Regions from separate parts of the Bacillus sp. N1(2025) genome, predicted to be linked through region 4. Evidence: riboswitches for the same ligand, from Rfam matches in the RefSeq annotation. Region 4 holds a riboswitch; each other region holds the start of a gene.
What was found. Region 4 has a riboswitch for S-adenosylmethionine ahead of mtnW (2,3-diketo-5-methylthiopentyl-1-phosphate enolase). Riboswitches for the same ligand answer to the same signal wherever they lie in the genome.
Positions count from the first base shown of each region.

Region 1: another riboswitch for S-adenosylmethionine. It lies ahead of ACNFN4_RS11090 (methionine biosynthesis PLP-dependent protein); the one in region 4 lies ahead of mtnW (2,3-diketo-5-methylthiopentyl-1-phosphate enolase).
Region 2: another riboswitch for S-adenosylmethionine. It lies ahead of ACNFN4_RS11550 (bifunctional homocysteine S-methyltransferase/methylenetetrahydrofolate reductase); the one in region 4 lies ahead of mtnW (2,3-diketo-5-methylthiopentyl-1-phosphate enolase).
Region 3: another riboswitch for S-adenosylmethionine. It lies ahead of ACNFN4_RS15410 (phosphoadenylyl-sulfate reductase); the one in region 4 lies ahead of mtnW (2,3-diketo-5-methylthiopentyl-1-phosphate enolase).

Region 1 is NZ_JBLTJB010000004.1:147,256-155,239, reverse strand. It holds gene ACNFN4_RS11135 (ATP-dependent helicase) at 1-1,229, opposite strand, end outside; gene ACNFN4_RS11130 (hypothetical protein) at 1,350-1,604, shown strand; gene bla (subclass B1 metallo-beta-lactamase) at 1,674-2,423, shown strand; gene ACNFN4_RS11120 (ABC transporter permease) at 2,465-3,187, opposite strand; gene ACNFN4_RS11115 (ABC transporter ATP-binding protein) at 3,180-3,917, opposite strand; gene ACNFN4_RS11110 (AbrB/MazE/SpoVT family DNA-binding domain-containing protein) at 3,918-4,151, opposite strand; gene ACNFN4_RS11105 (GNAT family N-acetyltransferase) at 4,310-4,741, opposite strand; gene ACNFN4_RS11100 (YjcG family protein) at 4,746-5,261, opposite strand; gene ACNFN4_RS11095 (esterase family protein) at 5,287-6,009, opposite strand; SAM riboswitch class I at 6,184-6,309, shown strand; gene ACNFN4_RS11090 (methionine biosynthesis PLP-dependent protein) at 6,379-7,500, shown strand; gene metC (cystathionine beta-lyase) at 7,493-7,984, shown strand, end outside.
Region 2 is NZ_JBLTJB010000004.1:223,540-231,523, reverse strand. It holds gene ACNFN4_RS11560 (pentapeptide repeat-containing protein) at 1-437, opposite strand, end outside; gene ACNFN4_RS11555 (GNAT family N-acetyltransferase) at 661-1,101, opposite strand; gene ACNFN4_RS11550 (bifunctional homocysteine S-methyltransferase/methylenetetrahydrofolate reductase) at 1,184-3,025, opposite strand; SAM riboswitch class I at 3,115-3,236, opposite strand; gene ACNFN4_RS11545 (YajQ family cyclic di-GMP-binding protein) at 3,337-3,828, opposite strand; gene ACNFN4_RS11540 (CvfB family protein) at 3,928-4,824, shown strand; gene ACNFN4_RS11535 (BMP family lipoprotein) at 4,982-5,959, shown strand; gene ACNFN4_RS11530 (methyl-accepting chemotaxis protein) at 5,956-7,605, shown strand; gene ACNFN4_RS11525 (cytochrome P450) at 7,738-7,984, shown strand, end outside.
Region 3 is NZ_JBLTJB010000006.1:252,416-260,399, reverse strand. It holds gene cysC (adenylyl-sulfate kinase) at 1-424, opposite strand, end outside; gene sat (sulfate adenylyltransferase) at 438-1,586, opposite strand; gene ACNFN4_RS15415 (inorganic phosphate transporter) at 1,635-2,699, opposite strand; gene ACNFN4_RS15410 (phosphoadenylyl-sulfate reductase) at 2,712-3,413, opposite strand; SAM riboswitch class I at 3,541-3,645, opposite strand; gene pyrE (orotate phosphoribosyltransferase) at 3,747-4,379, opposite strand; gene pyrF (orotidine-5'-phosphate decarboxylase) at 4,376-5,095, opposite strand; gene ACNFN4_RS15395 (dihydroorotate dehydrogenase) at 5,064-5,999, opposite strand; gene ACNFN4_RS15390 (dihydroorotate dehydrogenase electron transfer subunit) at 5,999-6,769, opposite strand; gene carB (carbamoyl-phosphate synthase (glutamine-hydrolyzing) large subunit) at 6,766-7,984, opposite strand, start outside.
Region 4 is NZ_JBLTJB010000006.1:10,026-18,009, forward strand. It holds gene ACNFN4_RS14360 (carbon-nitrogen family hydrolase) at 1-71, opposite strand, end outside; gene ACNFN4_RS14365 (pyridoxal phosphate-dependent aminotransferase) at 163-1,359, shown strand; SAM riboswitch class I at 1,396-1,495, shown strand; gene mtnW (2,3-diketo-5-methylthiopentyl-1-phosphate enolase) at 1,577-2,791, shown strand; gene mtnX (2-hydroxy-3-keto-5-methylthiopentenyl-1-phosphate phosphatase) at 2,788-3,492, shown strand; gene ACNFN4_RS14380 (methylthioribulose 1-phosphate dehydratase) at 3,450-4,079, shown strand; gene ACNFN4_RS14385 (1,2-dihydroxy-3-keto-5-methylthiopentene dioxygenase) at 4,095-4,631, shown strand; gene ACNFN4_RS14390 (aspartyl-phosphate phosphatase Spo0E family protein) at 4,911-5,171, shown strand; gene ACNFN4_RS14395 (ATP-binding protein) at 5,383-6,900, opposite strand; gene ACNFN4_RS14400 (MarR family winged helix-turn-helix transcriptional regulator) at 7,099-7,545, shown strand; gene motB (flagellar motor protein MotB) at 7,581-7,984, opposite strand, start outside.

The sequences.
Region 1 (7,984 bases), on a different contig from region 4:
TTTGCCGTTAAGTAAATGGTCTTTGCAGCCGGATAATCCTTTTGAAAATCTAAAATGAAAGACGGGCTGCTGCCGCGGAATGCATAAATGGATTGGTCGTCATCACCCACGCAGCACAGGTTATTCTCAGGGCTTGCGATCATTTGCATAATGTTGTACTGGACAGGATTGATATCTTGAAACTCATCAATCAAAATATGAGAAAATCTGTTTTGGTACTGTGCGAGAATATCAGGCCGGCTTTGAAACAGTTCATAACAGCCTTGGGCCATGTCATCAAAATCAAATTGCCGTTTTTCCCGCTTTTGCCGTTCGTAATGTTCGTAGAGCCTGTACACTTTTTTCTCCCAGTCGTCCGCAAGCGGAATGGTCTCATGGGGGAGATATGTGTTTTTCCAGCAGCCGATAAGCTGAAGCGCCTGGTCGACGGGAAACTCTTTTTCATCCAAATTTTCTTCATAGAGCGCCTTTTTCACATATTGCTCTTTTTGCCACTCCATTTTTAAAAGCTGGCTGCCGTTCCATTTTGAAGAATCATAATGATAGAGTATTTTATAGAAAAAACTGTGGAATGTTCCGGTCACGAGACGGGAGACTTTTCCGGCTGCCAGACCGTACTCATTCGCCATCCGCTCTTTCATTTCGGCGACGGCTTTTGTCGTAAAGGTCACAAGCAGCATATGCTCAGGTGAAATGCCGAGGTGTTCAATCATATGGGCGGCGCGTGCTGTCAGCACCCTTGTTTTTCCGCTTCCCGCTCCGGCAAGCACTAACAAAGGTCCGTCCGTTTCAGTAACTGCCTTCATCTGTTCACGGTTCAGGCCGATGCCGGGGAACAAAGATGTGTCAGCCGCCTCGGATGTTGGTGAAAACGGTTCGGCCGCAGGCACTTTTTTCGGGCTTTTCCATTCTGAGACGATCGGTTTCGGATTCTCTGAAATCGCTTTTCCTTTCGGCAGGCGGAACATGCCGGCTTCCTTATACTCTTCTTTTTCTTTCTCCGCTTGCGGTTCCTCGGCCGCGCATGCTTTTTCACAGGCGGTGAAGTCTCCCTTTTGCCGGTGATAAAATGCCGGCTGCTCTAAAATCGAAAGCCGCATCAAGACGGGCTGGTCACAATGTGCGCAAAAAATATTTCCTTTCTGAGCTTCTTCAAAAAGGAATTGGTAATGTTCTCTAGAATATTTATGTAAATGTATCGTTCGGTTATTCATTCGGGCGCATTTCAAAAAGGGGTCCTCCCATTAAAAGGTGTTCATCCATTTGATAGACAAAGAATATCATAACAAAAGAACCGCGTTTCAAAAAGTAAGATTAAGGGAAATGAAAAGCGAAGGGGAGGGGTACATATGATTTATGCAGGACGGATTCAAAACCAGCAGTATTCTCAATACGCAAACCGGGCAGCGGGTTATAAGCCTGATTACGCCGGCATTACGAAAGCAGCCGCCCTCGCCAATGACAGGGTGTACAGAGAGGTGGAACGCCGCCAGGAAAACACCGCAGCCGCAGAAAAGAAAGTACTTGAGGAAAAACGTAAGCGCTCTCTTTCCCGTCTGCCGCAAATCATGGGAAAAGGCCGGTTGATAAATCAATACGTGTGAAAAAGCCCGGATATATCCGGCTTTTTTTTGAGTCGTATATATGAAAGATGCGGAAAGGAATGATTCAATTTGAGAAAGCTTTCATTATTAATTGCGGGGTTATTTCTATTCGGCCTCTTTACTGCCGGAATGAAACCGGCAGACGCGGCGGAGGGCTCCGCAGCAAAAGATGTCACTCTCACACAGCTGGCGCCGCATGTCTGGATGCATACAAGCACCGGTACGGCAGACGGAAGTCCCGTCCCTGCGAACGGATTGCTTCTTGAGACTTCCAAAGGAATCGTACTGATTGATACTCCGTGGAATGACAGTCTCACAGAGCAATTAATGACACAAATAAAAAAGCGGTTTCCCGGCAAAAGGATGACCGATGCCATTGTGACACACGCCCATGACGATCGTATCGGCGGGCTGAACACCCTGTACAAATACGGTGTAAAGGTGCACAGCGCGAAGCTGACCGCCGACTTCGCCCGACAGCAGGGATATGACCGGCCGCTCGGAGATTTGAAAAACGTGACAAAGCTGCAGTTTGGCGATATGAAAATTGAAACGTTTTATCCGGGAAAAGGGCATACGGAAGACAATATGACCGTCTGGCTGCCTGAGGATAAGCTCTTATTCGGCGGATGCTTAATCAAGGCTTTAGAAACAAAGGAAATCGTGCCTACTCCGGGCTTTTATCCGGATCAGTGGCCGCGCGCCGTCCGCAAAGTCATGAAAAGATATCAGGACATCAGCATTGTCGTCCCGGGCCATGGCAGTCCGGGGGATGACCGTCTGCTGCCGCATACGATAAGCCTTCTGAAAGAAACGTAATAAAGAAGACCGGCGCTCCCATTACGGAGTGCCGGCTTTTTTTATTTCTTCCTGATTTTCATAAAACTGAGGAAAGCAAGTGCAAGCGCCAAAACGGTATATCCCGCTATCGGCCAAATATGCTGATGAAAGGAAGAATAATCTCCGGATATGACTTCCTGGGCCAGCTCGATCGAGTGAATAAACGGTAAGGCATAAGCGATATGTTTGAATGTGTCACCGAGCAGGCTCACCTCCATCCAAGCCCCGCCCAGAAATTGCACGAGTGTAATATAAATCGTTCCGATACCTGAAATTTGTTTGTCCGTAAACACAGCCCCTAAACATAAACCGAAGAAAACGGACATCATCGCAATCGGCAGCAAGACAGCGATACCTGCGAGAAGATTCATCCACTCGGCGGATAAACCGGCAGCCGCTGCTGCGATAAAACAAATGACGATTTGTAAAATGGCTAACGGCAGCATCGGCATTGCATAACCGATGACATAATCGGCTGTTTTTAAAGGGGAAGCAAACAAACGGGTCAAAAGGGCGGTCTGTTTGTCTTTTGCGATCAGCAATGCAGAGAACATTGTAAGGAAAGCGAAACCGAAAACAATGAGTCCAGGTGCTAAGTGCTGAATTTTAAAGGTATCAAGCGGCGCATTTTTTTCAATCGCCGTAAACAGAAACAATAGAATAACAGGCAGTGCGATTCCAAGGATAATAGACAGGGGGTCACGAAAAATTTCTTTGCGGTTGCGAATGGCGAAATCAAGCATAAAGACCCGCCTCCCCGTCACAAATCGCTAAAAAGGCATCTTCAAATGTGGCTGAATGAGTTTGCTTTTTCAGAGCCTCCGCCGTGCCCAGTGCTTTTAAAGTCCCATTTTCTAAAATGCAAATACGATCTGCCAGGGCTTCAGCCTCTTCTAAATAGTGTGTCGTTAATATAATCGTCATGTCTCCCTTTAATGCCTCAAGATTTTTCCACAACTCGCGGCGTGAACGGACGTCCAGCCCTAATGTCGGTTCATCTAAGAAATAAATATCCGGCTTGGTGATCATTCCCATTGCGATGCTGAGGCGGCGCTGCATTCCTCCTGATAATGTTTTTGTTTTTGCTCTTTCTTTCTCTTTTAATTGAAACAATTCGAGCATCTCATCCGTTCTTTTTTTTGCTTCTTTTTTCGGAATTCCGTAGACTCCGGCTATAAACTCTAAGTTTTCCCGTACGGTTAGATGAGGAGCGATGGCTGTTTCCTGCGGGGACATATTCAATTTCGGTTTTATTTTATCCAAATCAGTCAAAATACTGTGTCCAAGCACTGATGCATCACCCTCATCCGGAGAAAGAAGTCCGCAAAGCATACTGATTAATGTCGTTTTTCCGGCTCCGTTCTCACCGAGTAAAGCGAAAAATTCCCCTTTCTCAACTGAGAACTCAAGACGGTCAACGGCGGCGGTTTCTTTATAATGTTTCGTTAATTGCTTCAGCTCAATCGCGTGCATTTACTCATCCTCGCTATCTTCATCGATTTGCTTAGCGTTTAAAATATCTTTTGCAAATTCGAAAAAGAGTTCTTGTTTTACAAGTGCGATACCTTGCTGGTCATCCCCGAGCATAAGCAGTGAGTCCCCCGGATTTATATCGAAAACATCTCTTGCTTCTTTAGGAATGACAATCTGTCCTTTTGTACCCACTTTAACAGTCCCGAATATGTGTTTTCCTTTTGGTGCCGTCATGTTTATCCCTCCGAAATATGAATTGTATTTTTTGTATGAATTGTAATACTTCGTATACTAAACATACATTAACCTTCCATAAAATGCAATAAAATTCATGAAATAGTATTATTTTCATAAAAAAAGCACTCCTGCTATAAACAGGGGTGCTTTTGATTTTATCGTTTGTGTTCCTTTATCATTTCCAGATGGGGGATGCCCGCATCGAGAAATTCTTCGCCGGATGTGACGCGGTATCCTTGTTTTTCGTAAAACGGAACCGCCTGCGTCTGCGCATGTAAGAGAAAGCTGTCGGCGTCCTTGGCTGCCGCCGCTTTTTCAAGCGCCTGCATAATGACGGCTCCGACGCCTAAAGAACGATGGCTTTTCATCACGCAGATGCGTTCTAATTTTCCATGCCCGTCTTTCATGCGCCATCTGCCGGCTCCGACCGGCTGGCCGCCGTCATATATGACTATATGTTCTGACGTGTCCTCGAATTGATCAATCTCTTCTTCTTCCGGAACGTGCTGTTCTTTAACAAAGACCTCTTTTCTGACGAAAAAAGCGTCGTTCAGCTGTTTTTCAGTTTTTGCGATGATGGATTCCAAGCAGTTATTCTCCTCCGCCTAATAAAAATGTTTCGTACACAGTCCATGAGCCGTTATCCAGCTGATAGAGCAGGTGAAAACGGTCGATGACTTCTTCGTGGGAAATGTCCTGCATTTTCAGCTGTCCGAGTACGTCGGAATGTTCATCTGACGACAGCTTCTGGCCGACCGTGACATGCGGAACGAAGCTGTATTCCGGCTCGCCGGATAATGCTCCTGAGTAGCATTTCTCACTCAGGGATTTTAATTCCTCCGTCGACTCTGCTTTCATATATATCACATTATTCACAGGAGAAAACGAGCTGTATTTTGTGATTTTCAGAACGAGCGGATGCGACTCTTTCGCCGTCTGTCTCAGCTGTGATACGACCTGCTCGATTTCCTGTTCTGTCGCTTCAAACGGATCTCTTACCGTCAGATGCGGCGGAATGAGCGCATAGCTCGGGTCGTAGCGTTTCCGGTACGAATTTGCGAGATCCTGTAATTTTTTTGATGGAAATAAAACAATACCGTATTTCATGAAAGTTCCCTCCTTAAATGAATGGTTACAGCATTTTTTTCAGCGCCGGCGTGATGAGCGGCTGCCAGTAGGTCCATTTATGATCCCCGTCGAAGGTTTCATACGTGTATTCGGACTGTTTGCTTTCCAGCAGCTGTTTGAGCTCTTCGTTCGGCGCGGTGAAATCAAGAACCTGGCCGTCCGTCGTGTGAACGCCGGTTTCTTTTTCTCCGATTTGATGATAAACGGAAATCTGTTTGAGATCCTCCGACTGCCGGACGGCATCCAGCACGTGCCCGTCAACATACGGAGACTGCATGATGACGTTTCCAAACATGTTCGGATAGTCAATCGCCGTCATGAGCGAAACGGTTCCGCCGAGGGAATCCCCGATCATGGTGCGGCCGTATCCGACTTGATAAGTCGGGTATTCTTTGTCGATAAAAGGAACGAGCTCATTGGCGATAAACCGCTTATATGAGGCGAACTTAGAGCCTTCTGGATGGTATGTGTTTCTTCGCTCCCGCACATTTTTATAAGGGACGCCGATAATGATGCAGCGGTCAATTTCCCCTTTTGACATAAGCTCTTCCGCCTGCCGCCCGATTCTCCCTAATCTGAAATAATCATGGCCGTCCTGAGCGATGACCGTATGATATTTATACAGGGGGGAGAAGGTGGCGGGCAGGTAGACCAAAACGGTCATTTCCTCTTCAAGCTCATGGGAGAAAAGTTTTTTCTCATGAATGATTCCGTTTTTTGATGCCACTTCGCATTCCTCCAGCCCGCTTCTTATCTTGATGGTTTTTTCCTATTGTACCATGAATTATTAGAAATTTCTTTCTTCAGATGCGCTTCTTGCGAGAGTTCAGATAAATAAAAAGTTGTTGAAATCCATTTTATTGTGCGTTAATATAGAACAATCAGAAAATACAAAACAATATTCTTATCACGAGAGGTGGAGGGACTGGCCCTTTGAAACCTCAGCAACCGGTTTGCTTTGCCGCGGGAAGGCAAAGTGCCAAGGTGCTAAATCCAGCAAGCGATTCACATGCTTGGAAGATAAGAGGAAGAGAAAAGCTCCTTCTTCTTATGAAGAGGGGGCTTTTTTATTTTTGAAAAAGGATGGTGCTTACTGATGACGCAGCATGTTGATACAAAATTAGCCCAAATCGGAAATAGAAGCGAAGAAGCAACGGGAACGGTCAGTCCGCCGATTTATCTGTCCACCGCTTACCGCCATAGAGGAATAGGAGAATCTACAGGTTTTGATTACGTGCGCACGAAAAATCCGACACGCCAGCTCGTCGAAGACGCCATCGCCGTGTTGGAAAACGGTGCGAGAGGATTTGCCTTCAGCTCGGGAATGGCAGCCATTCAAACCATTATGGCTTTGTTTAAAAGCGGGGATGAATTGATTGTATCCTCCGATTTATACGGAGGCACGTACCGTTTGTTTGAAAACGAATGGAGAAAATACGGCTTAAGCTTTATTTACGATGATTTCAGCGATGAAGACTGTTTACGCTCCAAAATAACGGAAAACACGAAAGCGGTATTTGTTGAAACGCCGACAAACCCGTTAATGCAGGAGGCGGACATTGAAAAAATTGCCCGGATTACGAAAGAAGCCGGCCTGCTTTTAATTGTGGATAATACGTTTTATACCCCGGTGCTCCAGCGCCCGCTTGAACTGGGAGCGGACATCGTCATTCACAGCGCCACAAAATATTTAGCCGGGCACAATGATCTCCTTGCCGGTCTGGCTGTCGTTAAGGATGAAGAGCTCGGCGAGATCATGTTTAATCACCAAAATGCGATCGGTGCCGTTCTTTCGCCGTTTGATTCGTGGCTTTTAATGAGAGGGATGAAAACACTCGCACTCAGAATGCGCCGTCATGAAGAAAACGCCCGTGAACTTGCAGAATTTTTAGAACAGGAAGAAGAAATCGCCGACGTGTTATATCCCGGAAAAGGCGGGATGCTGTCTTTCCGGCTGCAAATAGAGGAATGGGTCAATCCGTTTTTAAAGGCGCTGAAAACGATCTGTTTCGCAGAAAGTCTCGGCGGGGTGGAAAGCTTTATTACATATCCCGCGACGCAGACGCACATGGACATTCCGGAAGCTATCCGTATCGCAAACGGCGTCTGCAACCGTCTGCTGCGTTTTTCAGTGGGCATTGAACATGCAGAAGATTTGAAGCGGGATGTCAAGCAGGCATTACAGCAAGTAAAAGAGGGGGCCGTATCATATGAGTAATCACAATTGGACGCTGGAAACCCAGCTTGTGCACAATCCATTTAAAACAGACGGAGCCACCGGAGCCGTCAGCGTGCCGATCCAGCATGCTTCCACATTCCATCAGTCTTCATTTGAAGAATTCGGGACATATGACTACAGCCGCTCAGGCACACCGACAAGAGCAGCGCTTGAAGAAACGATCGCAGGTCTTGAAGGCGGAACGAGAGGTTTTGCTTTCAGCTCCGGTATGGCGGCGATTTCGACGGCATTTCTGCTCTTATCCCAAGGCGACCATGTTCTCGTCACGGAGGATGTGTACGGCGGAACATTCCGCATGGTGACTGAGGTTCTGTCCCGTTTCGGGATCGAACATACCTTTGTCGATATGACGGATATCAACGAAGTGGCGCGGAATATCCAGCCGAACACAAAGGTCATTTATATGGAAACACCGTCAAATCCGACACTTGGAATTACTGATATTAAAGCGGTTGTCCAGCTT
Region 2 (7,984 bases), on a different contig from region 4:
AGAACGGTATCATTCCACTCACTTTCTGATAGGCCGCACGTGTCAAACCGGACATGCTTCATATTGGAATAGCTGAAGGAGCTGTAATGTGCGAGGCAGTCTTCAAACCGTACATGACGCATGGCGGAATCCGCCAGATTCAAGCCGAGAAGTTTTGAATGCTGAAACGCCGTTCTATGGATGATGCTTCCGCTGAAATCAGCGTTTGAGACATCACATTTGTCAAACAGGACATCCGTACATTCCATATGTCTGAAAGAGACATCCGTAAAAACGGTGTTTCTGAAAATGACTTTATCGGCGCGCAGGCCGTCCAGTTTGCCGTTTATCACGGCGTTTTCTATGACGACTTCTTTTATGAGGTCGTCCTGAAGCGCTTCAGTGAAAGAAAGCACCGGCAATTCTTTCGGGATTTTCGGTTTTTGGATCGTATTCATCTCGTACTCCCTTTTCTAAACATAATAGCTGAAACCGGCAATTGGCAGATATCGCTTTCGACCCTGCCACCCTTGCCGAATGGCGTGTTGCTTACTGAACAAAGGGTAATATCAAAGCGGGATCGCGTCAATAGCGGCGCTTATAAAAGCTTCATTCCGTTTGAACGTCATCCGCCCGCTGAAAGATAAAAACAAAGCCCTGATAAGAGGGCTTTTGTCTGTTTCAGGCGAGTTCTTTATACATGATCACATGCGGGCCGATGCCGGGTATGTCAAAGGGGCTGCCCGTGCTTTTCCAGCCGAGCTTTTCGTAATATCCCTTTACGTGACATCTGGCGTTGCACCAGACAAGCGCCGCCCCCATATCTGCCAGTTTCCGTTCCGCATAGGCGATTAACGTGCTTCCCGCTTTTTGCGTCCGGTATTCCTCAAGCGTCGCCATGCCGCGCAGCTGGTAGGCGGGCGCTGCCTGTAAAGCCTGCTGGTTCTGCGGGTAGAAAGAAGCGATGCTGATCAATGTTCCGTCGTAAAAACCTCCGAGATGAAAGGCTCCTTTGACGCTGTCCTGATCATATTTACAATCCTCAATCGTCTGATGGGGGCGCAGCACGCTGTGTCTGATCGCGTATGTGTCTTCTGCGGTGATGGGTTTTACTTCAACCATGAAAAAATCCTCCTTTGCTTGATTCTTTTTCTGTATCGTACCATGAAAAAGCCGCCTGTCATATCAGGCGGCTTCTTTCGCGTCAATGCAAATATACATCAGCCCGCTTTTCATCCTTTTGCTTAATATAAGCTGCAAGCTCTGACGTCAAATCAGAACGGAGAAACGGGGTGATTAAATAAATTCCGTTAAACAGTTCGCACGCCGTGTCGAGAAGCGACTTGGCGATGGCGAGGCCTTCGGCTTTCTGCTTTCGCTTGTCTTCGCCGGCGAGCGCCATTTTTTCGCGGATGCTGTCTGACAGCTTAATGCCCGGGATTTCATGATGAATGAACTCTGCGTTGCGGCTGCTCGTTAACGGCATGATTCCGATATACACCGGTGTTTTGAGATGCTTCGTTTCATGATGAATGTCAATGAGCTGCTGCTCCGAGTAGACAGGCTGGGACACGAAGTAGTCAGCTCCGCACTCGATTTTTTTCTCCAGCCGTTTGACTGCTTTATCAAGGTGGCGGACATTCGGATTAAATGCTCCGGCTACGGAAAAGTTCGTTTTCTTGCCGAGCGGTTTCCCTGATAAAGAAATGCCCTCGTTGAATTGTTTAATCAGCCTGATCAAGTCAAAGGACGTTAAATCATAGACGGAGGTAGCCCCCGGAAAGTCGCCGATTTTTGAAGGATCGCCCGTGATGGCTAAAATGTCGGTGAGCCCGAGCGTATCCAGCCCCATTAAATGTGACTGAAGGCCGATGATGTTGCGGTCTCTGCATGTAATGTGAACGAGAGAACGGATATCAAGGCGCTCTTTCAGCAATGAACCGCAGGCGGCATTGCTGATCCGCGGTGTCGCCAATGAATTGTCAGCGAGCGTCAGCGCTTCTATGCCGGTTTCTTTTAATTCAGCCGCTGCTTGCAGAAATTTGTCAAAATTCAATTTTTTCGGCGGATCAAGCTCTACGATAATTGACCGTTTTTGAGCGGCGATTTCGTTTAAACCCGGCTCGGTCCGTTCATTCCGGACGGAGATGACTTCTTCTTCCCGTCTGATTTTCACTTCTTTATCAGTGACGGGAGAAAGTCCGCGGACCGCTTCAGCCATGGCTCTGATATGGTTTGGCGTCGTACCGCAGCAGCCGCCGATAATGCGCGCGCCCTGAGTGCGGAACTGTACGGCGCTCTCCCGGAAATAGGCATCGTCCGTATCATAAACAAGCCGGCCTTCTTCTAAAGACGGAAGGCTGCTGTTCGGATAGACCGATAAATAAGCGTCACGGAAAATCGGCACTTCGGTGAGCGCTTCAATCATGTGGTACGGGCCGAGCCGGCAATTGATTCCCGTTATGTCAGCGCCGAGATCGGCAATGGACCTGAGGGCTTCCCGAAGCGGCGTTCCGTCCTGCAGCACGCCCTGTTCGTGCATGGATACGTTCAGCATAATCGGAAGTTCCGTTTCTTTTCTCGCGATCTTCAGCACTTCGCGGGCCTCTTCTAAATCATAGTATGTTTCCAGAAGCAGACCGTCCGGCTCTTCGTGCAGCAATAAATAAAGCTGCTCCCGAAAGCTGCGTTTAATCTCCTCCAGGCTGTAGGCGTTTTTGTTAAAGGTGCGGATGCCGCCCATCGTTCCCAATACATAAGCGCCGTCTGAGGAAGCGCGCGCGATTCTGACCGCCTCCTGATTGATTTTTTTCGTTTCATCCTCAAGTCCGTATCTTGAGAGCTTAATAAAATTCGCGCCGTACGTATTTGTCTGGATGATGTCTGCCCCGGCTTCCACGTAAGCCTTATGTATCCGCTTGATTTCTTCGGGCTTTGATACGTTCAGTTCCTCAAAACATCTGTCAATGCCGTAGGAATAGAGGAGAGTGCCCATCGCGCCGTCCCCGATTAAAATCCGTTCTTCTAAGTCTTGTAATAGTCCCATTGTTTGCCTCCTTCATCACATTCAGCAAGGAAAAAAGAGAAATAAAAAAAGTCTTCTTAAGAAGAAGACTTTGTAATCATTTGTCTCTCTTCTTATCTTCCAAGCTGTTTTTAGCTTGCTGGATTTAGCACCTTGGTCATGGTTTGGGTAAACCACTACACCGGTTGCTGAAGCGTCGTCGGGCCAGTCCCTCGGCTTCTCTTGATAAGAACGTTCATGTAATTGTCATGGGTTTCCAAAACTTAACTGTGAAAATCCCTTTCTCCAAATTTACCGAAAATAGAGACAATAATCAATAGGAATCACATAATTTATCTAAAATTAATAAATTGAACGTCAATCGGCAGGTCTGCTCCGCGGACGGCTGCAATAATCTGCTGCAGATCATCTTTATTTTTTCCGGTGACGCGCACTTGGTCGTCCTGAATCTGCGACTTGACCTTCAAGCCGGAGTTTTTAATCACCGCGTTGATTTTTTTGGCATTGTCTTTATCAATGCCCTGTACAAGCTTCGCGCGCTGGCGCACCGTGCCTCCAGTTGCATTTTCGATTTTGCCGTATTCAATGTTTTTCGTCGGCACGTCCCGTTTGATCAGCTTGCCGCTCAGCACATCTTTGAGCTGATTCAGTTTAAACTCGTCATCAGAAATCAGGACAAGTTCTTCCTTTTCTAACTTCACATCGCTTTTCGATCCTTTAAAGTCATAGCGCGTGCCGATTTCTTTCAGCGTCATCTGAATCGCATTCTGCACTTCGGGAAATTCAACTTTGGATACAATATCAAAAGAACTTTCTTTTGCCATGAGAAAACCTCCTATAACATTTCACTTATGAGTTGATTATAGTAGAATAAAGAGAAATGTCCAACAGCATAAAGCATGAATTTATGCATATTGGAAAAAATGAGAAAAACATCAGCCTCATACGGGCGAATCAGGAAGGACGATAACATGAGACCAGGGCAGCAGCTCACGCTTAGTATAGATCACCAAACCGATTTCGGTTATTTTTTAACCGACGGCGAGGATACGGTTCTTTTACATAACAGTGAAATCACAGAGGATATCGAAGACAGAGATGAAGTGGACGTATTTATTTACGTCGATCATCAGGAAAGACTCGCGGCGACGATGAAAAAGCCGCTCATCAGCTTTTATGACTACGGATGGGTGGAAGTGACGGACGCTGTGGAAGATATGGGCGTATTCGTCGACGTCGGTCTGTCAAAAGACGCGCTCGTCGCAACGGAGCACCTGCCTCCGTACAAATCCGTCTGGCCGCAAAAAGGAGACAGACTGTATTGCATGCTGAAGGTGACAAGCCGCGGGCGCATGTTTGCCAAACCGGCGCCTGAGGATATCATCAGTGAATTATTTACGGATGCAGAGGAAGACGTCATGAATAAAGACCTGACAGGCACGGTGTACAGACTGATTGCATCAGGATCTTTTCTGATTACCGATGAAGGCATCCGCGCGTTTATTCACCCTTCAGAAAGAAAAGAAGAGCCGAGACTCGGCAGCCGCGTGACAGGGCGTGTCATCGAGGTAAAGGAAGACGGCTCCGTCAACATGTCCCTGCTGCCGAGAAAGCAGGATGCGCTTTCGGTTGACGCGGAAGAGATTCTGACCTACCTGAGATCAAGAAACGGCGCGATGCCTTACGGAGACAAAAGCCATCCTGACGATATCCGCGAACGGTTTCATTTAAGCAAAGCCGCCTTTAAGCGGGCGCTCGGGCACCTGATGAAAAACGGCAAAGTGTATCAGAAAGACGGCTGGACATACGAAAAACAATAAATGTTCTGCAAAAACATCGGTGAACCAAAACCGATGTTTTTTATTTTCTCAAAAGCTGCTATATTCCTCATTTGTTTAACATCCTGTTTTATTGAAATAAAATATTCTGACATCCGAACCGATATATAACTATAGAAAAAACAAAAGGAGAGTTTCAATGAAAAAAATGGCGATATTTGCGGCTGTACTGCTGATTGCGCTCAGCACGGCGGGATGTGCCGGCAAATCTGAGGAAACGGCGGCCGAAAAAACGAAAACAATCGGCATCATGCTGACAGACAACGGCCTCGGCGACCAATCATTTAATGATTCAGGCTTTCAAGGTTTGATGAAAGCGAGAGACGAGCTCGGCATCACATTTGACTATCGGGAAATAAAAGATACCGGTACATACGAAAAAGGACTGACCCAGCTTGTCCGGGAAGGCAATGATCTTGTTGTGGGGCTCGGTTACAGCATGCAGGCGGATTTAGAAAAGGTCGCCAAAAAATATCCGAAGCAGCGGTTTGTGCTGATTGATTCCGTATCAGACCTGGATAATGTCACCTCCGTCACGTTTAAAGAGGATGAAGGAAGCTTCTTAGCCGGAGCGCTGGCGGCTATGACGAGCAAAACCGGCACGATCGGATTTATCGGCGGTTCAGATGCCGACGTCATTAAACGGTTTAAAAAAGGCTATCTGAAAGGCGCGGAATCAGTCAAACCGAAAATCCGCGTGCTGTCGGACATCAGCGGTACGTTTGATGATGATAAGCTCGGGAAGCGCATCGCCCAAAACATGATCCGAAAAAAAGCCGATGTCCTGTTTACGGCGGCCGGCTTCACGGGCGTCGGCGCACTGAAAGAAGCGGAGGCGCAAAAAGTATACGCCATCGGTGTTGACAGCGATCAATATTACACCGCCGAGCACGCCGTTATCTCTTCTTTAGTGAAAAATGTCGACCATGTCATCTATGAATTGGCGAAAGATTTAAAAGACAACAAGGAGATCAAAAGCGGTGAGATCGTTTACGGACTGAAGGAAAACGGCATGGAATTAGCCAAGATCAGAGTTGTCAAAAACGCAGGCGGGCTGGCGAAAAAGATCACGGATATGAAAAACAGCCTGATTGAAAAAGGAGGCGATCTGAAGTGACATTACGGACAAGGCTGCTCGTTAACGCAGCCGTTACGATGATTTGCTTCGCCGCCGTCATCGGCTTTACCATCGTAAACATGATGAAGATTCAGGCTTCAAATGAAGATGAAGTGGACGCGCTGTTAAACGTCCAGGAAGCAAAAGCTGACCTTAATACGTTAAAAGAAAGCATCACCGGCTATTCCTATACGCTCGCAGACGCCCAGAAAGAAGATGTGCGAAGCTATATGAAAAGCAGCTCAGACAAACTGGCGGCGCTCGAAAAAACGATGACGGACGATGCGGACAAAGCCGCTTATGACAAACTCGCCAAAAAATACGAATCGTGGCAGGCGGAGGCGGACGCTGCTCTTGATTCGAAAAGCCCGGCTGAAGCGACAAGGACGGCGGCCCGCATCAACGGTCTTCTGAATGATATTTATATGCTGAATCTGAAAAGCCGGGATCACTATGAAGACATGCAGAAGCAGACGGCTGACCAGATTCAGTTTATCGTTTACAGCGCAGCCGTGCTGACCATCGTGATACTTGCCGTCACCGTCATATCTTCCATCAGGCTGACGAAGAGAATAGCAGGGCCGATCCGCCGCATGGCTGAAAATGCCCGTCGTATTGCGGGAGGGAATCTTGCTGTTGAAATGCTTGATTATAAAGGGAAGGACGAACTGAAAGAGCTGAATGACTCATTCGGAATGATGGCTGAACAGCTCCGCACCTTAATTCAGGCGATCGGAGAGGTCGGCCGTGAAGTCGAGACGTTTGCGGAAGGTTTGACGAAGGAAAACCAGACGCTGAAGGACATGACCGAGCAGGTGTCCGTGTCGACGGAAGAAATGGCGCAAGGCTCCCAAACCATTTCAGAAGATCTGCAGCATGCGGTGCAATTCATTGAACAAATGGATGAACATTCAAAGGCGAACGCCGAACGTTCAAAACAAACGACGAGAAGCAGCGAAGAGACGATTGCGGCGGTGGCTGCGGGGCGCGGTGCTTTAGCCGAGACCAAGCAAGCCATTGATAAAAGCAATGAGACATCAAAAGAGATTTCCGAAGCCGCCGATCTCTTCATAAAGCATGCGGCAGGCATCAGTATGATGGCGCAGACCGTTTCTGACATTGCGGGCCAGACCAATCTGCTGTCATTAAACGCCGCAATCGAGGCGGCCAGAGCAGGCGAGGCCGGAAAAGGATTTGCCGTCGTTGCCGAGGAGATACGGAAGCTCGCAGACGGATCAGCCAAAGCGACCGCGCAGATTTTCGATATGGTAAAGCAAATTGAAGACGGCATCACGTCTATTACCGGAGCTGTCACGACCGGCGTCGCTTTAGCGGACAGACAGCAGGAGCTGATGGAGAAAACGTCAGAATCATTCGCCCATATTGAACAAAAAGCCGCCCATATTAAAGCGGAGCTTACTCAATTGGATGGACGGATCATCGAATCGAAACAGCTTGGTGAGCAAGTGCTGCATCATGCCGAAAGCATCAGCGCCGTCGTTCAGGAAACGGCTGCAGGAAGCGAAGAGATTTCTGCCTCCGCGCTTGAGCAGCTGTCTTCTTTTCATAAAATGGCGGAAAGCGTCAATAATCTGGTGAGCCTGACAGAGCGGTTAAACGATCAGGTCCGCCGGTTTACTTTGTAACGGGCTTTTGCCCCGCCCCTGATTTTTGCAGCCTAGCATGAGTAACTTCTGAATGAAACACAAATACTGAATATACATGTGTTTATATTTATTCTTTTTCGTGAAAGGTGAAAAAAGAAGGGAGGAATCGGGATGGATGAACAAATTCCGCATGAAAAGGGTCTTGATAATAGTCTGGCTTTATTACGCGATGGGTATGTATTTGTGAAAAAACGAGCGGAGACTTATCGCTCAGATGTGTTTCGCGCCCGTTTATTAGGGAAGACATTCATTTGTATGAGCGGAGCGGAAGCCGCAAAGCTTTTTTATGACACAGAACGATTTCAGCGGCAGCAGGCCCTCCCCAAACGGGTGCAGAAAACGTTATTCGGAACAGGGG
Region 3 (7,984 bases), 240 kb from region 4:
GATCGCGCTTTTCGCATATATCGAGATCGCATTTCACGTAGATTTCATTAAATTCGCCCTCTGCCACAAGCTCTCTCACCTGATCTCTGTCCTCACGGAACGGAGAAATAAAAGCCGTGATGACGATGGTTCCCTGCTGAACGAAAAGCTTCGCCACTTCCCCGATGCGGCGTATATTTTCCTTGCGGTCATCATCGGAAAAACCTAAGTCCTTGTTTAAGCCGTGGCGGATGTTATCACCATCAAGCACGATGACTTGATAGCCTTGTTCAAACAGCTCGCGCGCTGCGGCGTTTGCAATCGTGGATTTCCCCGAACCGCTTAAGCCCGTCAGCCAGAGGATAGAGCTTTTATGCTTGTTTTTCTGCTGGTATTCTTCTTTCGTTATTGAGGCTTCATGCCACACGATATCACGATTTGTCACTCTATTTTCCTCCTTAAGAAACGCCTGCTTCTTCTTTCGTTTTCAGCCCTTTAATCAACACCTCGACAACTTCAGGACGGCTGAATTCCGCCGGCGGCATGACGCCGCTCCGCAGCATTTCTCTGACCTTTGTTCCTGACAGAATGACGTGGTCTTCTCTGTCATGCGGGCATGTTTTGGCCGTTCCCATGTTGCCGCATTTCCGGCAGAAGAAGCTGTGCTCGAATTTCATCGGTGTAATCCCGAGTTCATCCGCTGTAAATTGATCAAACAGCTCTTGCGCTTCATATGTGCCGTAGTAATCACCGACGCCGGCATGATCGCGGCCGACGATAAAATGCGTGCAGCCGTAGTTTTTGCGGACAAGCGCGTGGAAAATGGCTTCTCTCGGCCCCGCATACCGCATTGCCGCCAAAAATACACCGAGGAAAACGCGGTCTTTCGGATAATAATGATCGAGCAGCACCTGGTAGCTTTCCATTCTGACATCCGCCGGAATGTCATCTGATTTTGTTTCACCGACGAGCGGGTTCAAAAACAGGCCGTCAACCGTCTCAAGCGCGGTTTTTTGGATATATTCGTGGGCGCGGTGAACCGGATTTCTCGTTTGGAAACCGACGATGGTTTTCCAGCCCTTTTCTTCGAAGCTTCGTCTTGTATCGGCAGGTTCAAATGTAAACTCAGGAAACTGCTTTGACGCTTTTTTAACTAATGTGATCGGCCCGCCGATATACGTATCGCCGCGCGAAAATAATTTTTTCACGCCCGGATGCGCGGCATCATCGGTTTTATATACGTGAACAGCTTCTTTTTGTTTATCCGGCGTATAAATATCTTCGATGTCGACGACGCCATATGTTTCTCCGCCGTAAGTCAGTTTCACCGTGTCGCCGACGGCAAGCTCAGCCGCTTTTTCTGAATCGACCGGAAGCGTGATCGGCAGGGACCAGACAACCCCGGATGCCAGACGCATATTTTCAACGACTGACACGTAATCTTTTTCTGTGAAAAATCCTTCAATCGGGCTGTACCCCCCGATGCCGATCAGCTCTAAATCAGCGAACGAAATCAAATCAAGCTCAATTTCTTTTTGGACGGATGTAAGATCATACTGCTCATTCACCCGGTTAATTAATGTTCCTCCGTGCGGTGCTAAACTCATAATACATGATTCCTCCCAGTTAACAGATAAATAAACTCAGATTAATAGTTAAATGCCCCCGCCTTGTTCATGGACAGAGCGTTTCTCTTTTCGGATGGCTTTCATCAGACTGGCGGCTCCGCCAGCTGCCAAAAGCACGCTGGCCATCATAAAGATGGAATAGTAATCTCCTTTTAACAGCAGGGAGACAAGCAGATACGAAATCGATAGTGACAAAAACGGCGAAACGACCCATACTTTGAGCATCGTTTTCACGACTTCTTTATGAAAAACGTTCGGCCCGTTTTTGGCCATTCCGATACCGATAATTGATGATGATGTGACTTGCGCCAATGGGACCGGCAGACCGAAGACGGAACTGATAATGACAAGCCCCGCGCCGGTTCCTGAAAGCAGTATGCCTTCTCCGGCTGAAAATCTCGTAATCTTTTTCCCGTTGGTTTCAAGCACTTTACGTCCTAAAAGCAGAGCGCCGAGAGCGACAAAGATGCCTCCGTACAGCGTTCCTTTGGACACGCTGAGCACGCCCGCAGCAACCAGAGGGCCCACTGCATTTGCGACATTATTCATTCCGGCTGAAAAAGCTTCCCAAAACCCCGCAATCAGCAGCACAATCCCTAAAATCTTCTGTTTCCGATTCGAAATGACTCGAATATTCAGAGAACTGAATACCTTCGAGACGAGAAACGTGAAACAGAACGCGACAAACGGTACAAGCACCCAAAAACTCACGATGACCAAAAGATGCTGTAAAAACAATACTTTGTACGCGACGCCGACACCGACAATCGCCCCGACAGTGACCTCACTCGTCGACAGCGGAATGCCGAGCACATTCGCCGTGAATAACGATAGCGCCGCCGATCCGATAATAATGCAGACAATGGTGAGCGTAATGGTTTGTTCGGGAATGATTCCGCCGCTGATCGTCTTAACAACTTCACCGCCGCCGATAACCGCCCCTGACAGGACTCCGGCCGCGCAGATGATCAGCGCATACGTTTTCTTTTTAACGGCGCCGGACCCGTAAGCGACTCCCATTGAAGCCGCGGCTCCGCTGGCTCCGATATTCATGGCAAAAAACAGGCAGAATAAAATAGCGGCTAATTCCATCGTGCAGCTCCTTTATTCATGCAGTCCGCATTCTGTTTTCGCCATGCCGTTCCATCTGCCGCTCCGCAAATCTTCCGCGGTAAATGCAGGTGAAGTGCACGGTTCACAGCCGATGCTCGGATACCCCTGATCGTGGAGGATATTGTAATCCAGCTCATGCTTGGAAGTATATCTCCAGATGTCTTTCCATGTCCAATGGATCAGCGGGCATACTTTAATCGATTGAAACTTGTCGTCTTTATTCAGGAAATTCGTATTCGCCCGGCTCGGCCCTTGATCCCGGCGAAGACCGGACAGCCATGCCGGATGCCCCGCGAGCGCTTCTCTTAACGGCAGAATTTTTCTGATGTAGCAGCACTGGTTCGGTTCTCTTTCCCACAGTTTATCTCCGTGAGCCTCGGCCTGTTCCTCAAGAGTAAGGCTTGGCTTTTTCAGGATAATGTTCAGCCCCGGGTAACGCTCTTTCACTTTTTCGATCGTTTCATATGTTTCTTTAAAGTGAAGACCCGTATCAAGAAACACGATTTCCGCGTCTTTCTTTACTTTAGAAATTAAATCGATCAGGACGATGCCCTCAATCCCGAAGCTGCACGCGTAAACAAGCTGGTCTCCGTAGTGGCCGTATGCCCATTTTAAAACGGACAGCGCGCCTTTATAGGAATCGTCTTCCGGAAATGTAATCGCCGGCTCTTCCCATGTGTCATACGTTAGCATTTTTTCTTTCCTCCTCCCGGAGACAATCAAACAGCTGTTGTTTTCTGCCGGTTGTCTTATCCCTCAATCTTTTTTTCATATAAAAAACTTTCAATCCAGCGGAATGAAAGACAGTGACCCGGTATAGCCCTTATCTTCAAAATGCTGTGCATTTTTCTGGATGCGGCACCTTGCAATTCACGCAGGTTGCCGGGCGTCATCGGTCCAGTCCCTCAGCCGCTCTTGATAAGCTTTTTAGATTTGTACTAAATTTTAGCACAATTCTAACAGAAGTCAACCCGAGTTTTTTGATAGGAATAATAAAACAGGCCCTGAGGCCTGTTTTTATTGTCATTATTTTTTAAACCAATCTTTTGACTCGGGATTCAATTTCCATGATTTCAGTTTTTCAATGTCATCTGAATGTATCGTTCCGTTTGCAAGCGCGACTTCAATCAGCGTGTCATAATCCGTTAACGAGTAATAAGGAAGACCCGCTTTTTTAAAGGCTTCTTTTGCTTTCGGCAGTCCGTATGTAAAAATGGAAATGACGCCGAGGACTTCCGCGCCCTCTCTTTGAAGGGCCGCCGCAGCTTCAAGCACGCTGCCCCCGGTAGAAATCAAGTCTTCAATCACGACTGTTTTTTGTCCTTTCTTAATGGCGCCTTCTATTTGATTTCCTTTGCCGTGCGCTTTCGGTTTGCTTCTGACGTAGCACATCGGCGCGCCTGTACGATCTGCGAGAAGCGCAGCATGCGGAATGCCCGCCGTTGCAGTGCCCGCGATCATCTCCGCCTCGGGGAAATGCTCTTTCAGCAGTTTGCCGAGCCCGTCCGCCACATCATTTCTCACTTTTGGATACGACAATGTCAGACGGTTGTCACAATAGATCGGTGATAAAATGCCGCTCGCCCACGTAAACGGCTCATTCGGGCGTAAAAAGACAGCTTCAATGTGTAATAGATGTTTTGCGATAGCCTGTTTCATCGGCGAACGCCCTCCCATTCCAGTTTAATTGCTTCATATGCTTTAACGGGGTTTTCCGCTTTTGTAATTGAGCGGCCCACGACGATGGCTGACGACCCGTTTTCTTTCGCAAATGACGGAGTCGCCGTCCGGACTTGATCGTCAGCTGCGTCACTGGCCGTGCGGATGCCCGGTGTGACTGTCAGAAATGAAGGCCGGACCGCTTCATAAATGGCTTTTGTTTCATGTACCGAACATACCACTCCGTCCAGCCCGCACTCTTCCGCCATTTTGCCGTAATGCACAACCGTTTCTAACAGCGGCTTATGCAGCAGAAGCTCTTCCTTCGCCACCTGCTCTGAAGTGCTGGTCAGCTGAGTCACCGCGATTAAAGACGGTCGTTTTCTGCCTGCCGGCGTGCCTTCTTCAAGCCCCTCTAGGGCCGCCCGCATCATGCGTGCGCCCCCTGCCGCATGCACATTGACGAGATCAACGCCGAGGCCGGCAAGCCGCCTCATCGCTTTATTGACCGTAGTCGGGATATCATGAAGCTTTAAATCTAAAAATATATCACAGTTCCGTTCTTTTAATTGGTGAATGATGGCGGGGCCTTCCTGATAAAAAAGTTCCATCCCCGTTTTGACAAAAAGCCTTTCCTTTTCAAACAAGTCTAAAAACGTTAAAGTCTCTTCCCCTGATGCAAAATCAAGCGCGATGATGGGCAGGTTGTTTTTCATGTTTCCAGCTCCTTCCGATGCATTCACTTACAGATTGAAAGCCGTGTTGGCGCAGCACACGGGGGAGCTGTTCTATGATTTCCGGGCAGACGAACGGATTGACGAAGTTCGCCGTGCCGACGGCAACCGCACTCGCTCCCGCAAGGAGAAATTCTAATGCATCCTCTGCGGTCTGAACGCCGCCCATCCCGATAATCGGGATTTGAACGGCCTGGCTGACTTCGTATACCATCCGGATGGCGACCGGTTTGATCGCCGGGCCTGACAGTCCGCCCGTTTTATTTGCTAAGATCGGCCGTCCCGTCTTGAGATCGAGCCTCATCCCGATGAGTGTATTAATCATCGTCAGACCGTCAGCACCGGCCGCTTCAATCGCTTTGGCAATTTCGGTTATGTTTGCGACATTAGGCGAAAGCTTCACATACACAGGCACTGCGGAAACTTCTTTCACCGCTTTTGTCAGTTCGGCCGCCATGACGGGATCAGTGCCAAAAGCAATCCCCCCCGTTTTGACATTCGGACATGAAATGTTAAGCTCAAGCGCATGCACATTCGGAGCTTGGCTGATGTGCTCGGCCACTTCTTTATAGTCGTCCACCTGAGAACCGGCGACATTTGCGATAATCGGCGTGTCAAATTGTTCGAGCCAAGGCAGCTCATGATTGAGCACATGCTCAAGGCCGGGATTTTGCAGTCCGATGGCATTCAGCATTCCCGCGCTTGTCTCCGCCACTCTCGGTGTCGGATTTCCGAAGCGGGCTTCGTTCGTCGTGGCTTTAATCATAATGCCTCCGAGGCATGATAAATCGTAAAATCCGGCATATTCTTTCCCGAAACCGAAACATCCGGAAGCGGGGATGATCGGATTTTTCAATTGGAGACCCGGCAGATTCACTTCTAACATTACAGCGCCACCTCCTCAGCTTTAAATACCGGCCCGTCAAGGCAGACCTTTACATAGGATGTATCGCTTTCACCCGTGCGGCACACGCAGGCGAAGCAGGCCCCGATGCCGCAGCCCATCCGCTCTTCCATCGAAAGATAAACCTCTTTATGGCTGTACTGCTGCTTCAGAGCTTTCAGCATCGGTGTCGGTCCGCAGCTTAGCAGGACATCGAATTCGAGCTGCTTTTCACGGATGACATCGGTGACAAATCCTTTCTCTCCATATGTTCCGTCAGCCGTCGCCACATAGGTGTCTCCGTACGCACGACATTCCTGTTCGTAAAAAACATCCTTTGCTGATTGAAATCCAAGCACATGAATGACGTTTACGCCTTTTTCCGTCAGGCGCTTTGACAGTTCCTGCAAAGGCGGAACCCCGACTCCGCCTCCGACTAACAGCGCGGTTTTGCCGGGTTCAATCCGCCGGACGGGGAATCCGTTGCCGAGAGGGCCGAGAACGTCTATCCTGCCGCCCTCTTTTTTCCCGGACAAAAGACGCGTTCCCTCACCGTCAGCTCTGTAGATAACGGATACTTCATTCGCGGCGAAATTGACGTCCGCAATGCTGAGCGGTCTTCTTAATAGCGGCGTGACCGCGTCACTCACCTTCAGATGAAGAAATTGACCCGGCTCGGTAAGGTGCCGGACAAGCTCTCCTTTCAGCACCATCTTATAAATCCGGTCGGCAATCTCTAAGTTGGATTGAACAGTCAAATGCGCTTTTTTCATATCGTGACTGCCGCCTTTTGATTGGTTTCGGATGCAGGCATATGATCCGCCCGGAATGTCATGCTTTCCAGTACCCGCAAAATGGCTTCGGCCGTATCTAAAGATGTCAGGCAGGCGACTCCGTTCTCAACGGATTCGCGGCGGATTCTGAAGCCGTCTCTGGCCGGCTGTTTGCCCTTTGTCAGCGTATTGATGACAAATTGCGCTTCGCCGTTTCTGATGACATCGAGCAGATTTTTCCCTTCTTCGCCGATTTTTCCGACGACCTGAGCCGGAATCTGAGCGTCTTTCAAATAAGCCGCCGTTCCTTCCGTTGCCAAGATTTTATAGCCGATGGCGTGGAACCGCTTGGCGATCAGCAGTCCTTCTTCTTTATCTTTATCGGCAACAGTCAACAGCACTGAGCCGTAGTTCGGGATTTGAATGCCAGAAGCAATCAGCGCTTTATAGAGCGCTTTTTCCAGGGTTGAATCTTTGCCCATGACCTCTCCCGTCGACTTCATTTCAGGGCCTAACGTAATATCCACTCTTCTCAGCTTCGCGAATGAGAAGACAGGCGCTTTCACGAATACCCCCTGCTGTTCAGGCTGCAGCCCCTCTTGATAGCCGAAATCAGCAAGCTTTTGACCGAGGATGACCTTTGTCGCCAGGTTCGCCATTGGGATTTTTGTGATTTTGCTTAAGAACGGCACGGTTCTGCTTGACCGCGGATTTACCTCAAGCACATACACCTCACCTTTCGAAAGTACGAACTGGATGTTCAGCAACCCGATGATGTTAAGGCCTTTTGCCAAGGCTACAGTGTATTGTTCGATTTTTTTCTTTATGTCTTCGCTTAAAGACTGAGGCGGATAGACGGCGATTGAATCCCCTGAATGGACGCCGGCCCGCTCGATATGCTCCATAATTCCCGGAATAACGACTGTTTCGCCGTCAGATACGGCATCGACTTCGATTTCTTTCCCCGTCAGATAACGGTCGATTAACACCGGATGCTGCGGGTTGATTTTGACCGCATTTTTCATATAGTGAAGCAGCTCTTCTTCGTGATAGACGATTTCCATCGCCCGGCCGCCGAGCACATACGAAGGGCGGACAAGTACCGGATAGCCGATGGATGCGGCGATTTTGACAGCTTCGTTCACCGACACGGCGGTTTTTCCGAGAGGCTGCGGCACATTCAGCGCCTCAAGCGCCTGCTCGAACTTATCCCGG
Region 4 (7,984 bases):
GCTTTTTTAAAGTTTTCTGAAGGATTTCCGTATGAAATATCAAATTGCAAACAGGAAACGGTCCATTTCATTTTTTAACACCTCAAGTTTCTCTTTACTTTTTTTATTTAACCATATATGATGATGGACTATCATTTCAAGACATTTTTAGAAGGTGAAAATATGAACTTTGAAATCTCAGATGTACTCAAACAGCTGCCGGAACAATTTTTCGCATCATTGGTGCAAAAAGTGAATCAAAAGCTGAAAGAAGGCAGAGACGTCATCAATTTAGGGCAGGGAAACCCTGATCAGCCGACGCCTCAGCATATCGTTGAAGAAATGAAGCGCGCCGTCGAAAGGCCGGAAAATCATAAATACTCATCATTCCGGGGCGCTTACAGCTTCAAAAAAGCAGCCGCTGCATTTTATGAAAGGGAGTACGGGGTCACACTTGATCCGGAAACGGAAGTCGCCGTGCTGTTCGGAGGCAAGGCGGGACTTGTTGAGCTTCCGCAATGTCTTTTAAACCCTGGAGATACCATTCTGGTGCCTGATCCCGGATATCCTGATTACTGGTCAGGCGTCGCCCTTGCGAAAGCGAAAATGGAAATGATGCCGCTGACGGAGGTAAGAGGGTTTCTCCCTGATTACAGCGTAATTCCTGAAAAGGTGCGGAGCGAGGCGAAGCTGCTGTATCTCAATTATCCGAATAATCCGACCGGCGCTGTGGCGACAGAGGCGTTTTTCGAGGAGACGGTCGGTTTTGCGGAACAAAACGGCATTTGTGTCGTTCATGATTTCGCGTACGGAGCCGTCGGTTTTGACGGGCATAAACCGCTGAGCTTTTTGCAGACCGAAGGCGCAAAAGAGACGGGAATCGAAATCTATACCTTGTCTAAAACCTATAATATGGCGGGCTGGCGGGTCGGATTTGCCGTCGGAAACGCTTCTGTCATCGAAGCGATCAACCTTTATCAGGATCATATGTTTGTCAGTTTGTTTCCCGCGGCGCAGCAGGCGGCGGCAGCCGCTCTTTTAGCGGATCAGGCATGCGTCGCAGCGCAAAATGACAGATATGAATCGAGACGCAATGCATGGATTGAAGCCTGCCGCGATATCGGCTGGGATGTGACGGCTCCGGCGGGCTCCTTTTTTGCATGGCTCCCTGTGCCTGACGGTTATACGTCACAGTCGTTTTCAGACTTGCTGCTCGAGAAAGCGGATGTCGCGGTCGCTGCCGGAAACGGGTTCGGAAAATGGGGGGAAGGCTATATAAGAGTCGGTCTTCTGACAAGTGAAGAAAGACTTAAAGAAGCTGCGGAACGGATCGGGAAACTGAATCTTTTCACCCGAAAAAGCATTGACATATCAGGATAACAATGCGATAATTCAAAATACTTTATAAAATCATTATTCTTATCAAGAGCAGGCAGAGGGACGAGCCCGATGAAGCCCGGCAACCGACTGATAAAGCACGGTGCTAATTCTTGCAGCAGGAGCTGAGAGATAAGATTCGGACATAACACGAAGCCTCTTTCTGCTCATACGGAAGAGGTTTTTTTATGTTTTGCGAAAGAAAGAGAGGCGTTCACGCATGAGCGAAGTATTGGCAACATATCTTCTGACAGACACAACGGACAGTGAAAAGCGGGCGGAACAGATTGCGGCGGGGCTGACGGTAGGCTCCTGGACTGACCTGCCCCTGGTGAAGCAGGAACAGCTCAGAAAACATAAAGGGCGGGTCGTAAAAGTTGAGGAGAAAGAAGGAACCTCAGAAAACGAAACACAATCCGTCATCACCATCGCCTATCCCGAGGCGAACTTTTCAAGAGATATTCCGGCCGTCCTGACGACGGTATTCGGAAAGCTGTCACTGGACGGAAAAATAAAATTGACTGATCTTGAATTTTCTGAAGGGTTTAAACGCTCCCTTCCCGGGCCGAAATTCGGTATATACGGCATCCGCAAACTGCTGGGCGAATTTGAAAGACCGCTTCTGATGAGCATATTTAAAGGCGTGATCGGACGGGATCTCGCCGACATTAAAGAACAGCTCAGACAGCAGGCGCTCGGCGGCGTGGATCTTATTAAAGATGACGAAATTTTCTTTGAAAATGAACTGGCTCCGTTTGAAACCCGCATTATCGAAGGAAAACAAGTCCTGAAGGAAACCCGGGAGGAGACGGGGCATAAAACGCTGTATGCCGTAAACCTTACGGGAAGGACCGCTGAATTGCGGGATAAAGCGAGGCGCGCGGCAGAACTCGGGGCGGACGCGCTTTTATTGAATGTGTTCGCTTACGGTTTAGATGTGATGCAGAGCCTTGCTGAAGACAGGGAAATCCCGCTTCCGATCATGGCGCATCCGGCAGTCAGCGGCGCGTTCACATCATCTCCCGTTTACGGCTTGTCGCATGCGCTTTTGCTCGGCAAGCTGAACCGCTATTGCGGCGCTGATTTCAGCTTATTTCCGTCACCTTACGGAACCGTTGCTCTTCCGAAGGAGTCCGCGCTTGCAATCCATGATGAATGTGTAAAAGACGATGTCTTTCATCCGTCGTTTGCCGTCCCGTCAGCAGGCATTCATCCCGGTATGGTGCCATTATTGATGCGCGATTTCGGCATCGATCACATCATCAATGCCGGCGGAGGCATTCACGGCCACCCGAAAGGAGCCGAGGGTGGCGGAAAAGCGTTCCGCGCCGTCATTGATGCGGTGCTTGAAGCGCAGCCGATTGAAGAAAAAGCCGCGTCGTGCAAAGATCTTCAGCTCGCATTAGACAAATGGGGAAGGGTGGAAGCCGTATGACCCGCACACCGCTGATTATTTGTGATTTCGACGGAACGGTCACCATGAACGACAACATTGTCAGCATGATGAAAGAATTCGCGCCTCCTGAGTGGCTTGAATTAAAAGACGGTGTTCTGTCTAAAAGCATATCAATCCAAGAAGGAGTCGGACGGATGTTCGGACTGCTGCCGAGCAGCTTAAAAGAAGAACTGACCGGCTTTATCCTGAAGGATGCGAAAATACGGGACGGCTTTTTTGATTTTGTCTCGTTTGTCCGCTCAAACGACCTCCCGTTTTATATCGTAAGCGGAGGAATGGACTTTTTTGTGCATCCGCTTTTGGAAGGGATCGTAGAAAAGGAGCGGATTTTCTGCAATCATGCATCCTTTGACAATGAATATATTCATATAGACTGGCCGCACGCCTGTGACGGAGCCTGTACCAATCAATGCGGCTGCTGCAAACCGTCAGTCATCCGGAAGCTATCCGATCAGCAGAAATTTCTCGTTATGATCGGTGATTCGGTCACGGATGTCGAGGCTGCAAAGTTATCCGATATGTGTTTTGCGAGAGATTATCTTTTGACTGAATGCAAAGAACTCGGCCTCCGGCATCTGCCTTTTCAAGATTTTCATGAGGTGAAAACAGGCATTGAAAACATCGGGGAGGTGCAGGCATGGCTGCAAAAGAAGAACGCTGGCGCGAACTTGCCGAGGTAAAGCGCGAGCTGGCCGAAAGAGACTGGTTCCCGGCAACGAGCGGGAATCTTTCCATCAAAGTATCCGACGGGCCGCTGACTTTTCTCGTTACGGCGAGCGGAAAAGACAAACGAAAAGAAACAGACGAAGATTTTCTCTTAATCGATGAGAACGGGAAGCCCGCTGAGACCGGCCATTCTTTAAAACCCTCAGCGGAAACGCTTCTCCATACTTACTTATACCAAAAGACAGACGCCGGCTGCTGTCTGCATGTCCATACCGTCAATAATAATGTCATCTCAGAGCTTTACGGGGATGAAAAACAAATCACTTTTCAGGGGCAGGAGATGATTAAGGCGCTCGGATTATGGGAGGAAAACGCGTCCGTGACCGTTCCGATCATTGACAATCCGGCGCACATCCCGGCATTGGCCGAAAATTTCGCGCACCATGCGGACGCCGGATCAGGCGCGGTGTTAATCCGCAATCACGGCATTACGGCATGGGGGCGGACCGCATTTGAAGCGAAAAGGGTGCTGGAAGCCTATGAATTTTTATTCAGCTGTCACCTCAAGCTTCTGGCACTTCGTCCGCAGCTGGTAAAATAAAAGGAGGAATAGAAAATGGCGACCATCAGAATTCATGACGAAAAGAATACGATCATTGAACATCAGGAAGAAGTAGCACGCTTCTTAGACGAGCAAGAGGTGATCTATGAGCAGTGGAACATTGAAAAACTTCCGTCTGAGCTTTCGGAAAAATACGATCTAACTGAAGATGAAAAAGAACGGATTCTCGCGGCGTTTGACACGGAGATTCAGGACATTTCAGCCCGGCGCGGATATCAGTCTCAGGATGTCATTTCTTTATCAGATACCACGCCGAATCTTGATGAATTATTAAAAAATTTCCAAAGAGAACATCACCACACGGATGATGAAGTCCGCTTTATCGTCAGCGGACACGGCATCTTCGTCATTCAAGGCAAAGACGGCACATTTTTCGACGTCCGTTTAAATCCGGGAGATTTGATTTCAGTTCCGGAGAACATCCGCCACTACTTTACGCTTCAGGAAGACCGCCGGGTCGTCGCAATCCGAATCTTTGTGACGACTGAGGGCTGGGTGCCGATTTACGAAAATGAAAGTGTGCAAAACTGATAGACGCCCGAACCTCTCATGCACCCACCGGCATGAGAGGTTTTTTATTGTAATATAAAGTCAGCTGTGGCTGTTTTTTAATTCCTGAATATGCCGCATTCTGTTTATATCATTACCCGAATGGGTATTATTCTCGTATTCATGCAAAGATTCCAATATGAAATGAAAAAATAAGTTATTTAGTAAAAAAATGTTTACAAATAAAGTATAATCTGTAATAATGCTCAATAACCCAATCAAACTTGTTTCCTATTCTTTTAGCGGTGAGGGGTGAAGTGAATGGGCAGTTATTCTGAACAAGAAAAATTGCTTGTATCTATTGATAAAAAAAGAAAAATGATGATAGATGCGGCTAACAGGCAAGGGTTTACAGGATATGACACGATCAGGCACAGCCAGGAACTGGACTGTCTGATGAACGCGTATCAGCAGCTGGTAAACCGTGATCGTACACATCACCAAGGAATACAGGGCCTTGTGAAGAAAATAGGCTTGTTCTCCCGCGGTGACGTCATGCCTGCATATGAAGCAAACAAATGATTGATGATAAAACAGATAACGAAGACTGAATGCGCTTCCTGATCAAGCGCCGCATCCGAAAGATGACCGCGTACAGTCAGCAGATTTTTCCGCTGGCACGGCTCACGAAGCGCCTCGTACTATCTGCCGGCTATGATGCCGTTCCTCTGGTATATCCTCTTACACATATTCTTCTTTAAATAAAAAAACACCCCGATCCAGGGTGTTTTTTTCATCGAGAAGCGGCAGGGAGGGCAATGGTGACCTCTGTGCCCTTATCGACTTCGCTTTGAATGTCAATCGAACCGCCGTACATCAGCATGATTCGTTTACATACGACAAGGCCGAGGCCGGTGCCTTTTTCCTTTGACGTTACAAACGGAAGAAAAATGTGCTCAAGCATATCTTCAGAAATGCCCATTCCGTTGTCGGCCACCTTAATGACTGCTTTATGATCGCGGGCTTCTAAATAGATGGACAGCCGGCCGCCTTCCTGCATGGATTCCAGCGCGTTTTTCGCGACATTTAAAATCACCTGTTTAATATGGTCTTTCGTGCAGTTGACCTTGAGCGGCCGATTGACGAGAATCTCCACATTCACTTCCACATTATACAGATTCCCTTCAGAATAAATAATCGGCATAATCTCATCAAGAATATCCTGCAGCGAGTTCACTTCCAACCGTTCAGCAGTGGGTTTTCCAAGCACTAAAAACTCACTGACAATCTGATTGATCCGTTTAATCTCCTGCTCAATAATTGAGAAATACAGCTGATCTTCCTCCGATTTGTATTTTTTCTGCAAAAGCTGAATGAAGCCGCTGATCCCTGTAAGCGGGTTGCGGATTTCATGGGCGGTGCTGGCGGCAAGCGTTCCGATCAGCTCCAATTTCTGCGCTTCATTTTGAGCACGCTCCAGCTGGGTCTTGCGCTTAAGCAGATAATATTGAACGAGGATGAACAGAATATTCAGCAGCACGGCAATACTGGACATCGGCAGCAGCACGCTTTTGGTCAGCTCATTCAGCTCAACCGGTTTCGGATAAACATTGATATTCCAATTAATATCATCCAGATAGCCGCTGACCGGTTTCACACCTTCTGATTGATCAGCCCGTCCGCTGGCAAATATCACTTTATTCTGATTGGTTGCCTTGACATAAACGTCAGGGCTCAGCATATTGATCATATTTCTCAAATAATCGACTTGTATGGCGGCTACTAAATAATCCGTGACTTCCCGTTTTGCGTCTAACACCGGCACGCAGATCGTGAAGATGCGCTGGCCTGTAATTCTGCTGGAGTAGTCATTTGTGATGACCGTTTTTTTCGTCTTTTTCGCCTTCGTAAAATACGGTCTGTCGGCCAAATTCACCTTTGATTTCAGATCAGTTGTGCTTGCGATGACATCACCTTTGGAATTCAGCATATACAGACCGCTGAATCTGGGTTCATCCTCAAAAGCCTGATCGAGAATGTCAATGATCTTTTCTTCATTGACAGGCTTATCGACAGCGATCGCAAGTGTTGTCATCCGGGCTTTTGTTTCACCGATTAAATAATTGAGCTTATTGCGGTGAAGGTTGAGCATCATACTGGCTTCCTGTATGTGTTTATCGGCTATTTTCTGCTTTTCTTTTTCATAAATGAAAAAGCTGATAATAAGTGCCGGGATGATCACCAATATGAGATAAAGCTTGATCTTTCCCCGGGCACCTTTAAATGTATTCACTCTGCATCGCTCCAACATTACACTTGAATAGAGGTATTATATCATTTTTATACTTCTTTAATAAGAAAAAATAACCAAAATGATAGAAAAACAAATTATTTTATTAAGGTCAGACAAAAAGAAGAGAAATTTTGGAAACATTTTTGTTGACATTTTTCATTTTGTTTATTAATGTTTCTCTGTAACGGTTTCTTTTGTAAAAGGATGATTGAATGTATGACGGATAAAACAGAAAACTCATTGAAATTATTTATTGTACTGTCACGTGCGTACCGATCTATTAACGACCATATGAATAAACATATTCATAAGCACGGCCTGAACCCGACGGAATTTGCGGTGCTTGAGCTGCTGTACCACAAAGGCAACCAGCCGCTTCAGCAGATCGGCGACAAAATTTTATTAGCGAGCGGAAGTATTACATACGTTGTTGACAAATTAGAGAAAAAAGAACTTCTCATCAGAAAAGCTTCGCCGACTGACAGAAGAGTGACTTTCGCACAGATTTCCGAAAAGGGAATCCGTCTTTTGGACGATATTTTCCCTGATCATGCTGAAGAAATTAAAGAAATGATCAGTGTGCTGAGTGATGAAGAGATAGAAATGTGTACGGAAATGCTGAAAAGAGTGGGATTAAACGCTAAACATTTTCATCAGAAATAAAAAAGGAAGCCATTTGAAAGGCTTCCTTTTTTATATTACTGATTTTGGTCAGTCGCGGCGTTTCTAGGCTGTATCAATACCTCGACGCGCCTGTTTTTGCTGCGCCCTTCAGCGGTTTTGTTCGACACGGCCGGTTTATACTCTCCGAAACCTTTGGCGCTGAAAACTTTTGCGTCAAGTTTCGGGTTTTCTGTCAGAATAGCCATGAAGTTGACGGCCCGCATGACGCTTAAATGCCAGTTAGATTGATATTGTGAGTTTTTAATCGGTACATTGTCCGTATGTCCGCTGATGATAATGTTCCTCGGCGGATTCAGCACAAGGAGATTCGAGATTTCCTTGGCAAGCGGAATATCTTCCTGACGGATATCCGCCCGTCCGGAATCAAAAAAGATACTGTCTTTAATCGTAATTAAGAGTCCTTCTTTAGTCAGCTTTG